Regions from separate parts of the Paenibacillus sp. Y280 genome, predicted to be linked through region 2. Evidence: riboswitches for the same ligand, from Rfam matches in the RefSeq annotation. Region 2 holds a riboswitch; each other region holds the start of a gene.
What was found. Region 2 has a riboswitch for cyclic di-GMP ahead of AC1TPC_RS18180 (LPXTG cell wall anchor domain-containing protein). Riboswitches for the same ligand answer to the same signal wherever they lie in the genome.
Positions count from the first base shown of each region.

Region 1 (3,254 bases), on a different contig from region 2:
CGATAGCTAGAAACTCGGCTAGCCAATCTTCATTCAGCAAGTGCTCCGTTCCAGACAGCGCAAGCAGCGGCTCAATCGTTGTGCAAAAGGCGAACCGTTCCGCATTCCTGTGATAATACAAGGTGCGGCCGCCCGAGAAATCTCTAGCGCCAAACAGCTTGTGATTGCGGCGATCCCAAATCATAAATGCAAAGTCGCCAGCCAAGTATGCAGGCGCATGTTCGCCCCATTTGTCGTAAGCAAGCAAAATCAGCTCGCTATCCGACATCCGGCTCCGTCGATGCTGTTCTACCTGCAGCAGGCCAAACAGCTCTCCCCGATTGTCAATGATCGCATCCGCGGTTATGACCAGCCCTCTTTCGGAATCAACATATGGATTGCGCTCGCCCACCGACTCAGGAGTAATCCACTGGTTATGGCAGCCTAGAAATATATGATCCTCATGCCAGGCCTGAGCCGAATCGCAAGGATACTGAGATAAAGCTTCCATTAAGGAGCCGCCTTGCCTCCATGCATGACTTCCTTGATCAGTTAGAAATATGGCTGCGATGGCGCTCATCGATTCCTCCGGCTAGATATCAAAATTGTTCGATATAAAGAACGATTTTCGAAAATCATTTGTTGAATTTAAAGTTCTTAATAAAGAACATAACTGCATATTACACCTGATATTTACCTTTGTCAACCAATATTTCAACGATATATTGCAAATAATCGCAAGGTTTTGTTCTCTATTGAAAACAACTTGTCGATTTATCGCTTCGCCATCATTTTACGTCCAACACTACTTGTTATAGAACTAAATCAAGCTGTTATTCAACCAAAAATATCCACTTATTCATGATAATAAGTGGATAATATAATAGGAAATAAAAAATAAATCATGTTAAAGGTTACTAGCTATCGCTACTAACATTTTTTCGTTATAATAGTAATTGTCTACAACGATGTGATAACGGAGGAGTTTCTTATGATCGGAGAACGTATTCAGATGCTGCGCAAGAGAAAAGGCCTTTCCCTAACAGAGTTATCTCAACGGGCGGGCGTCGCAAAATCTTACTTAAGCTCCATTGAACGAGGGCTCCAGCAAAATCCTTCGATTCAATTTCTTGAAAAGGTAGGCGCGGTTTTAAACGTAACCGTTGAAGAATTTCTCAATAACAACGAAAAAACGGATCGCACCCCCGATCACCTTGACAATGAATGGGCTGACTTAGTTAGAGAGGCAATGGCCTCTGGCGTAAGCAAGGATCAGTTTAAAGAGTTTCTAGAATTTAATAAATGGAAAATTAAGCGCGAATAGCGCTTTTTCCGCTTTTATACAGCTGTTTCCTGAATATCATCCTTCTTGCTTTCCTCTAGGGCTAGCAGCACCTTCCTCACATCTTCCTTACTGAACCCCAAAGAACGTGCACTCATGATTAATGCTACCCACTCCATATCCAAGTCCTGATTGTCATCGGAATTTATAAGTACCATTTCCCCATGTCCCCCATTCATTTTGGGACGGTTGCACCACTGACTCCATGCGTTTAAGGTGCCCAGATACTAAACGCATTTCAACGTCTCCCTATGCTTGTCATTCACTTATAGCTGTATTATAAATCACCAATTATGCGCATGCTGTCGCTTCATGTCTTACTAAAATGATAGATAAATACATTTTTTGTCGAATGTTTTCAAGCAATGTAAAATGACATAGAATTTATGTACTATACTCCGCTAGGTTTGATCAGCTAGGTTTGATCAGCTAGGTTTGATCAGCTAGCTTTGAAAATGGCAATTTTCCCTATTGCGCCGCTTCTATGTACGAAGCCGCTGCCAGCTCAGACATCAAATAAGGCTCTACTTCAAAACCGTTCGGATTCGCATATTGCCACCGCCAAGAATCTCTGCACATCTCTTCAATGCCGCGAATAGCAGCCCAATCCAGTTCCTCGTTTGCCTTATGCGTATCCGCATAGCAAATCGCAATATCGCCTGGTCTGCGGTCTACAATTGTATACGGAATGCTGCGCCCGGATACCTTCTCGAATGCAGCAATCATCTCCAGCACGCTATAGCCGCGGCCGGTGCCAAGATTGAAAATATCTACGCCTGATTTAGTCATCATTTTTTTCAGTGCCTGCACATGTCCCAGCGCCAAATCGACGACATGGATATAATCCCTTACGCCAGTGCCGTCTACAGTAGGATAATCACTTCCAAAAACGTTCACTTGCGCAAGCTTCCCAACTGCTACCTGCGTGATGTAAGGCATCAGATTGTTTGGAGTGCCATTCGGATTCTCACCAATCCTTCCGCTAATGTGGGCGCCCACCGGATTAAAGTACCGCAGGATCGAAATGCCCCATTCCTCATTCGACACTGCTAAATCTTGTAAAATTTGCTCCAGCATAAGCTTTGTTCTGCCGTAAGGATTCGTCGCACCTAGCGGCGAGGCTTCTGCAATAGGAACCTGCTCCGGCAAGCCGTACACCGTTGCAGAGGAGCTAAATACTAGTTTATGCACCCCGAATTTTTTCATGACTTCACATAGGATTAAGGTGCTTGTAATATTTGTATGGTAATAGGACAATGGCAATTGAACCGATTCGCCAACAGCCTTAAGACCTGCAAAGTGAATGACCGCTTCTATCGAATGCCTGGCGAATACACCCTCCAGCCCGCCGCGATCCATGAGGTCCATTTTGTAAAACGTGAACGTTTTGTTCGTTATTTCTGCGACTCTGTTTAATGAGATGTGGCTGCTGTTGGACAGATTATCGACGATAACGACCTCATATCCCGCTTCAAGAAGCTCTATGCATGTATGACTTCCGATATAACCTGCACCGCCAGTAATTAAAATTGCCATTTCATTATCTCCTCCAAATATTCATTATAAGGAACGTACAATTCTTTATTAAGAACATGCTATCAAATAAATTCCCTGCAAGACGAACAAACTGCAGGGAAGTATTTTCTTCTTCAGCTTCTAGAATTAGGCGCTCCCTAAATCCGTATTATCCTCTAACCGGATATATGGTGCCGTTCCGGTTACGGTTACTCCTCTAAATACAGACTTCGCGACGATTGCCGATTGATTATGACGCAGCCAGTTGAAGTTGAGTTTACTATTTTCAAAGTAGGAGCTCGAGATAATTGCCTTTTTCGTATTGTCAGCTTTTCCAACAGAGGCATTTATAAAGGTAGATCCCGTTACAAGTGAATTCCCGTCCATTACGATTCCTAGATTATGAAACAGCCCGTTG
Region 1 is NZ_JBXCIW010000005.1:39,839-43,092, reverse strand. It holds gene AC1TPC_RS08015 (lasso peptide isopeptide bond-forming cyclase) at 1-559, opposite strand, end outside; gene AC1TPC_RS08010 (helix-turn-helix domain-containing protein) at 971-1,303, shown strand; gene AC1TPC_RS08005 (anti-repressor SinI family protein) at 1,318-1,479, opposite strand; cyclic di-GMP riboswitch class II at 1,496-1,577, opposite strand; gene galE (UDP-glucose 4-epimerase GalE) at 1,790-2,857, opposite strand; gene AC1TPC_RS07995 (right-handed parallel beta-helix repeat-containing protein) at 2,984-3,254, opposite strand, start outside.
Region 1: another riboswitch for cyclic di-GMP. It lies ahead of AC1TPC_RS08005 (anti-repressor SinI family protein); the one in region 2 lies ahead of AC1TPC_RS18180 (LPXTG cell wall anchor domain-containing protein).

Region 2 (3,254 bases):
ATGCCAATCGAGAATGGTGTCGTTGCGACAGAGCGTTTAAAAAGCTTGTTCCCTGACGTAAAGGTTATCATTCTATCTATCCACGACGATGAGAGCTATGTATTTGAAACGCTTCGCAAAGGGGCTACCGGCTACCTGTTGAAGGACATGGAGGCGGAATCGCTAATTAACGCTATTCGCTCTGTCGTTCAAGGCCATGCTTATATCCATCCTAAAGTGACAGGCAAGCTGATTAACCAGCTACGCCGCATGACTTATTTGGACGAGATGGGAATCGTTTCAGGAGCAGCAGCTGCTCAAGAGCCGGGCGTTAAGTTCGTTGCAGGCGATGAGAGCCCTCTTACGCGGCGTGAGGCAGAGGTGCTGAGACTTATGGCTGAGGGCAAGAGCAATAAGCTCATTGGTGAATTTCTGTTTATCAGCGAAAAAACCGTTAAAAACCATGTCAGCAGTATTTTGCAAAAAATGGAAGTTGATGATCGTACGCAGGCTGTTATTCAATCGATCAAATATGGTTGGGTCACGCTTTAATATGGTAACATCAAAAATCCCGTATCGGATGATACGGGATTTTTTTGATGCGCGTCTAAAGGTGAAATAAAAAACTCCGAAGTAGCCTTTTTAAGGCTGCTCCGGAGATAAAGATAAAATGATCGGTTGCTTTAATTCTGCCGTTTATCTTCCTTGCCGTTTCTTACGAAGCGAGAGGAAGCCGGCTGAAAGGGCAAAGGCGCCTATGAGGTAATATTGAACAGGACTGGAATCGCCTGTTTTTGGAAGCGTGGCAAGCGGAACTTGATCCTCGGCCACATCGATAGCGGTATCAGCAGGCGGCTCGCCATTTTGATTATCTTCAATACCGCCTATTGGCGGCTCCTCATCGACTATTTCAACAATTGTAGTAATCTCTGGTGATGGAGTGGGAGCAGGTGACGTCGAGGCTGCAGGAGTTGAAGTTGGCGTACTTACAGGTGTTGGAGACGATGCTGGTGTTGTATAAGGCGTAGTCTCAGGCGTCGGATATGTTGACGGCGGTGTAGTAGGCGTAGTCTCAGGTGTTGGGGATGCTGACGGCGGTGTAGTAGGCGTAGTCTCAGGTGTCGGTGATGCTGATGGCGGAGTAGTAGGCGTAGTCTCAGGTGTTGGGGATGCCGACGGCGGTGTAGTAGGCGTAGTCTCAGGTGTAGGTGATGTTGACGGTGGTGTAGTAGGCGTAGTCTCAGGTGTTGGGGATGCTGACGGCGGTGTAGTAGGCGTAATCTCAGGTGTTGGGGATGCTGACGGTGTTGGAGTAGGCGTAATCTCAGGTGTTGGGGATGCTGACGGTGTTGGAGTAGGCGTAATCTCAGGTGTTGGGGATGCTGACGGTGTTGGAGTAGGTGTAATCTCAGGTGTTGGGGATGCTGACGGTGTTGGAGTAGGTGTAATCTCAGGTGTAGGAGATGGTGATGGTGTCGCAGACGGCACAGTGCATGTGTTGTTAAGCTTTAGCTTCCAGCCTAAAATTTTGTCGCCATGAGCGCCTGTGCCTAGATCGAAGAGCTCGTTGCCGCTGTATATATCCAATTGATAAGGCAGACATTTCGGGATATCAATTGTGGCGGAATAGGTTCCCGCTTTATCAACGGAAATGGATTGGCCGCTAAAATGCTTCTGCTTATGGTAAGGTATCGTCGTGTCATTGGGACCGGGTACCCAGTCAGCTGCACCTTCATAAGAGGAAAAACTGACTCTCACACAATCCACTATGGTCGTAAAGGTTGCTGTTGCCGTGTCATTGCTATTGACTGTGATGCTGGAATGATTGGCTATGACATCTGCTTTGCTGTTTGAATAACTCTGGCAGCTGTTTTCAATACCAGTTACGGCTGCAGCTGCGTCACCGTTGCTTTGGCCCTCAGCCATGACGAAGGAGCCAAGCGTAAGCGAAAAAAATAATAAGACGACCAGGCTCAAAGTAAACTGCTTTTTCACATAATGCATCTTTCACTCTCCTCTTAGAGTATGTAGTGGTTCTAAGAGGGCCGGTTACACTATTGGCTCCATATAATCCAAGTGTCCATATGCAGATTATACTTCATCGCTTCCCTAGCTTTGACGCTTTGCAGTGCCCATCTTCTCCCTGTAATCTATGCTTGAATATCGTATATATGCAGGATGTAATACGATGATAACACATACAGTGAATTGCTCAAGGGTGTTTCTTTGTCGTAAATTGACTATTAATTACAGGTTGAAAACGGCTGTCTTTGGACATGTCGCACATTTTGTCATCTTGTCCCCGGCTGTCGGAACCAGTGGGCTCTTCTTGGCATATAGTGTCACAAAGAGGAGGTGGCCGCTATGTTTGAGCTTCTACTTTTAGTGATTGGCTGTTATGCTTTTGCTGCATTGTCGGTGCATCTGGCGTTTCGAATTTGGCGCGGAAGGCAGCAATCGAGCAAGCATTATGTGCTCGTTGCGGACGTTCGGCAAAAAAATATGGAATGGTATGTGCGTTCATTGTTTTCTTTCTCGCGGAGAATGGGCAAAGATGTTCGCCTGACAATTATCGATCGTGGTGTCACAGACGAGATGATTGCGATTGTAGAACGTTTGGCTAGAGGTGGCAACGAGGTTAGGGTACACCCTAAAGAAAATGCGCCTCAAACAGAAATCGAGGATAGTAAGTGCTCACAAACGAGTGGAGTAGATGGAACCCAGCTGCTGTGGCTGCTTCAGGCAGAAGGAATCGTGTCGCATTCCGATCATGCGGTGCTGGTTGATTTGCAAAACCCGTCGGATTTGTCGAAAATGCCATTTTAGTATATAATTTTCCGTAATTGAATATCCGGAGTGAAGCACACTCAATGACGCGGCTGCGTTGTTGGGTGTGCTTTTTTTTGTTGTCCGGGCGTTATGGCAACGCGCGATAGCGCGATGGATATTGAAATGCGGGGAAGGGAGCGAAAGCGGATGAAGGCTCAAGTGTATGTTGTGGAGGTTAACGGGCATTGGCAGGCGTCGGCAACGATTCATCCAGAGGTGGACAAGCAATTCTGGATGAATGGGGAGTTTGGCAAGGCAGGGCGGCTTAACGGAAAAATTGCGGATTCGGGCTGGCTTTTAAAAGAGCTGCTGCCGCTTGGCGATGCTTGCCTCGCTGCTCGGCTTTGGGAGGATGGGCTGAGGCGTAGAATAGAGAAAAAGGATGACTTGACTATCAGCTGCAATGAAATGGGATATCAAGCGAGATCGTTCGAAGCGTTAGAGCT
Region 2 is NZ_JBXCIW010000014.1:89,639-92,892, forward strand. It holds gene AC1TPC_RS18175 (response regulator) at 1-531, shown strand, start outside; gene AC1TPC_RS18180 (LPXTG cell wall anchor domain-containing protein) at 676-1,983, opposite strand; cyclic di-GMP riboswitch class II at 2,016-2,097, opposite strand; gene AC1TPC_RS18185 (hypothetical protein) at 2,344-2,805, shown strand; gene AC1TPC_RS18190 (ATP-dependent helicase ComFA) at 2,956-3,254, shown strand, end outside.

Region 3 (3,254 bases), on a different contig from region 2:
GGATTTCGCGAGTGAGTGTACGTCGGAACGCTAGGTTGACCTCGACAAACTGAGCAAGAAGCCGTTGATAACCCTCAACTCCAAATGCTAGGAGCGCGCTGTATATGCTGATTGAGCTGCCCATTCTTGAGCATTCCAGCGTATAGCTGGTGTGGTACTGCCCATAACCGCGATGTCCAACGTATGGAGTCTCGTCCGGGTCCAAATCTACGAGCTTCAAATCCGCAGCATTTTTAACTAAAAACAAACTTGTCGAATATGGCGTCTGCCCAAGCTTTTGAAAGTCGAAGCAGAGCGAATCCGCCAAATGCAGATGCCTCATTCGGCTCTGAATTCCCTTTAAGCTGGTCAAAACCTCTTCATGAAAAGATAGCGGATTAAGTGTAAAATCATATTCGTTAAAAAAGGCAAAAAAACCGCCAAGAGCCGAGTCAGCATGAATATGCGGACGTGGAATGCCAAATTCTCTTGCAAGCTGAACAGTCATACCCGTAATTTCTTCAAGGTCATCTATCCCCATTGCATCGGTCGTTCCCGTAGTCGCAACAATAAAGATAGGAATTCCTCCGGATTGAATGACTTTCTCCATTTTTTCCTTCAAATCCGACACATTCATCGAACTGTCTTCGTTCGTTTTCACTTTAATAAGATTATCGCTGCCTAGACCCGTTGCTTCCATCGATTTATATAGGCTGTAGTGTGCCGCTTCGGAGCAAAAGGAGTATAAATGGCTAGGCGCTCCGCTCTTGGAAGCAGCAGACGAGTATTTGTTGATGGCTAACCGCAATGCAGTAAATATAGCGCCTTGGCCTCCCCAAGTCGTATATCCTCCGCTTACTGCAGCGTTATATCCAACAAGCTTAGACATCATTGTGACAACCTTGACCTCAGCTTCAGCGCCCGCAGGACCATATACATCCCAAAGATTGTTCCCGTTTACCATAAAAGCAGCCAACATGCCAAGTACGCCAGGAATACTCGCCATTGGTAAAATGTTCGTAAGAAAATACTTCGTATGATAAGGGTGAGCATAAAGAAGTTTCAGCAGCTCTTTATTTACGTCTTGAAGCGGTTGGCCCGTACTAGGAATGCGGCTTTCTTTCACGATTTCACTGTAAAAAGCAGGCCCCCGATCTTTTTGACCTTTAAGATAGACCGATTCTGGATCTTTTAATTCATCTACACCCGTTACAATTTGACTAATTAGTTCTAAAAAATTATTACGTTGTTTTAAGTTACCGTCATCGCTAGGGAAAAGATTGCGAATATCAGATGTAATGATTTTCTCCATTAACTATCCCTCTTTCTCTTTGCTATTTCTATAATCCCCAGTAGAATACTTCAAAGGAAAAAATAGCATAAGTAAAAAGGATACAGGCTCATAGTCACAGCTATACGGCTTGCTTGATTTGCAACTGGCTGACATTTCTTCTTCAGAAGTAGTCCCTATAGCTTTGCGTCGCCACTTTTCAGTGGTTTTGCCTGATATTCAATTTTAAATGCCCATAATTTCCCTAGACAATATTGGCAATCACTGGATTGATTTAGGAACATTCTACTATTTTCCAGTTATAAGATCAACACTTATATAATAATCTTCATCGTATTTCATCATAATTCGACAGATTCATCTTTAGTATTCTCATGTACCTCGTCGTGAGTGGTCGTTTAAGCAAAAAAACCGCCAAGCAATAAACCTAACCGGTTTCGGTTCCTTTCAAAAAAACGACCTTGATCATAGATTGATCAAGGCCGCTTTTTCTGTAATCATTTCTGTTGCATAACGTGCATTAAACAGCTTTCTTGCGAAGCGCTAGCAGGCTAATACAGCCCCATAAGATTAAGCAAAGCAATGCTGCCAAGTGCAGATGCTCCCACAGCGTAAAATATTCTTAGAATACCGGTTGTTCCGGCACATAGGAATACCGTTTATTTTGGCCGCCAATCTCGATTTCTCCGCTTACATATGCCATTATCCCTAGAATTGTCTTGATCGTCGTGCTTTTGCCCGCTCCGTTAGGACCAATCAGGCCAACAAGCTCTCCAGGCGCTACCTCCAGCTTAATGCTGCGAATAGCCGGCTTTTCTTCCTCATAGCCTGCCTCCGCAATCGCGACGCGAAGCACATACTCCTGCTTGCTCGTACTATCCATCAGTAAATAACCGCCTTTCATGTCGCACTCTAAAGATCATCTACGAATAGTCTTCCCAGAAAGTTCCATTCCTGTCCATGAAACGCATACAGCCCCGTCTCACGAAGAGACAGGGCTGCTTTTGTATTTATATGAACCGGTAAATGGCAGGCAGGAATGAATCTACTTTTGCAATAATCCCGCTTCTATTAAACCATTGCGAATTCCTTGCTCATCAACATGCGTCGTCACATAATCGGCAAATGGCAGCAGCTCGGGGTGGGAGTTGCCCATAGCGACGCCGAATCCAACCGTCTCCAGCATCTCTTTATCGTTTAACCCATCGCCAAATGCAACTGCATCTGCCGCAGTAAGGCCTAACTTATCCAGCAGCGCCTCGATACCCTGCGCCTTTGATCCGCCTGCGGGCAGGACATCAATCGCCTGCGGGTGCCAGCGAATGAGCTTTAATTCCGTATGCAGCCCGTCATACAAATGCTCCTCATGGCTTTCGCAGTGGAGAAACACTTGATAGATGCCATCCGTCTTCCAAAATTCCGGGTTGTAGCCTGGCAGATCAACCTTTAGCGATTTGACCGATTCAATAATAAAGGGGTGATCCTCTTTGTCCGCGAAATAGTTATGCTCGCCTTCAAATACGAGTCCGTGATTATGCTCAGCGGCTGTCTTAACGAGTGCTTCCAGCCGGCTCTTCTCGATCTCGCGTCTATAGAGCGGGGTTCCCTTGTAAACAACATAACCGCCATTAAGGCATACAAATGATTCAATTCCTAGCTGTTCAGCGAGCGGTTTAATGAAATATGGCGCTCTGCCCGTAGCGATAACCGGCTCAACGCCGCTTTCCTTCAGCTCCGCGATCGCCTTGATCGTATCCGCCGGTATTTCCTTCTGTTCATTGATCAACGTTCCATCGATATCAAAAAAAACGATTTTATAGCCCATTCCGTCTTCTCTCCTATCCGTAGTCGCAGACGTATTCCGCCTGTCCTTTTTATACAGTATAAAGAATCAAGACCTTAAAAGGAATCTTCTTGCACCGAATGAAAAAAAATGAGGCCGTCCCTTGAGGTCATTACCTCTTGGAGCAGCCTCGTTATCGAT
Region 3 is NZ_JBXCIW010000012.1:20,622-23,875, forward strand. It holds gene AC1TPC_RS16335 (pyridoxal phosphate-dependent decarboxylase family protein) at 1-1,291, opposite strand, end outside; cyclic di-GMP riboswitch class I at 1,408-1,493, opposite strand; gene AC1TPC_RS16340 (ATP-binding cassette domain-containing protein) at 1,893-2,153, opposite strand; gene AC1TPC_RS16345 (Cof-type HAD-IIB family hydrolase) at 2,316-3,095, opposite strand.
Region 3: another riboswitch for cyclic di-GMP. It lies ahead of AC1TPC_RS16335 (pyridoxal phosphate-dependent decarboxylase family protein); the one in region 2 lies ahead of AC1TPC_RS18180 (LPXTG cell wall anchor domain-containing protein).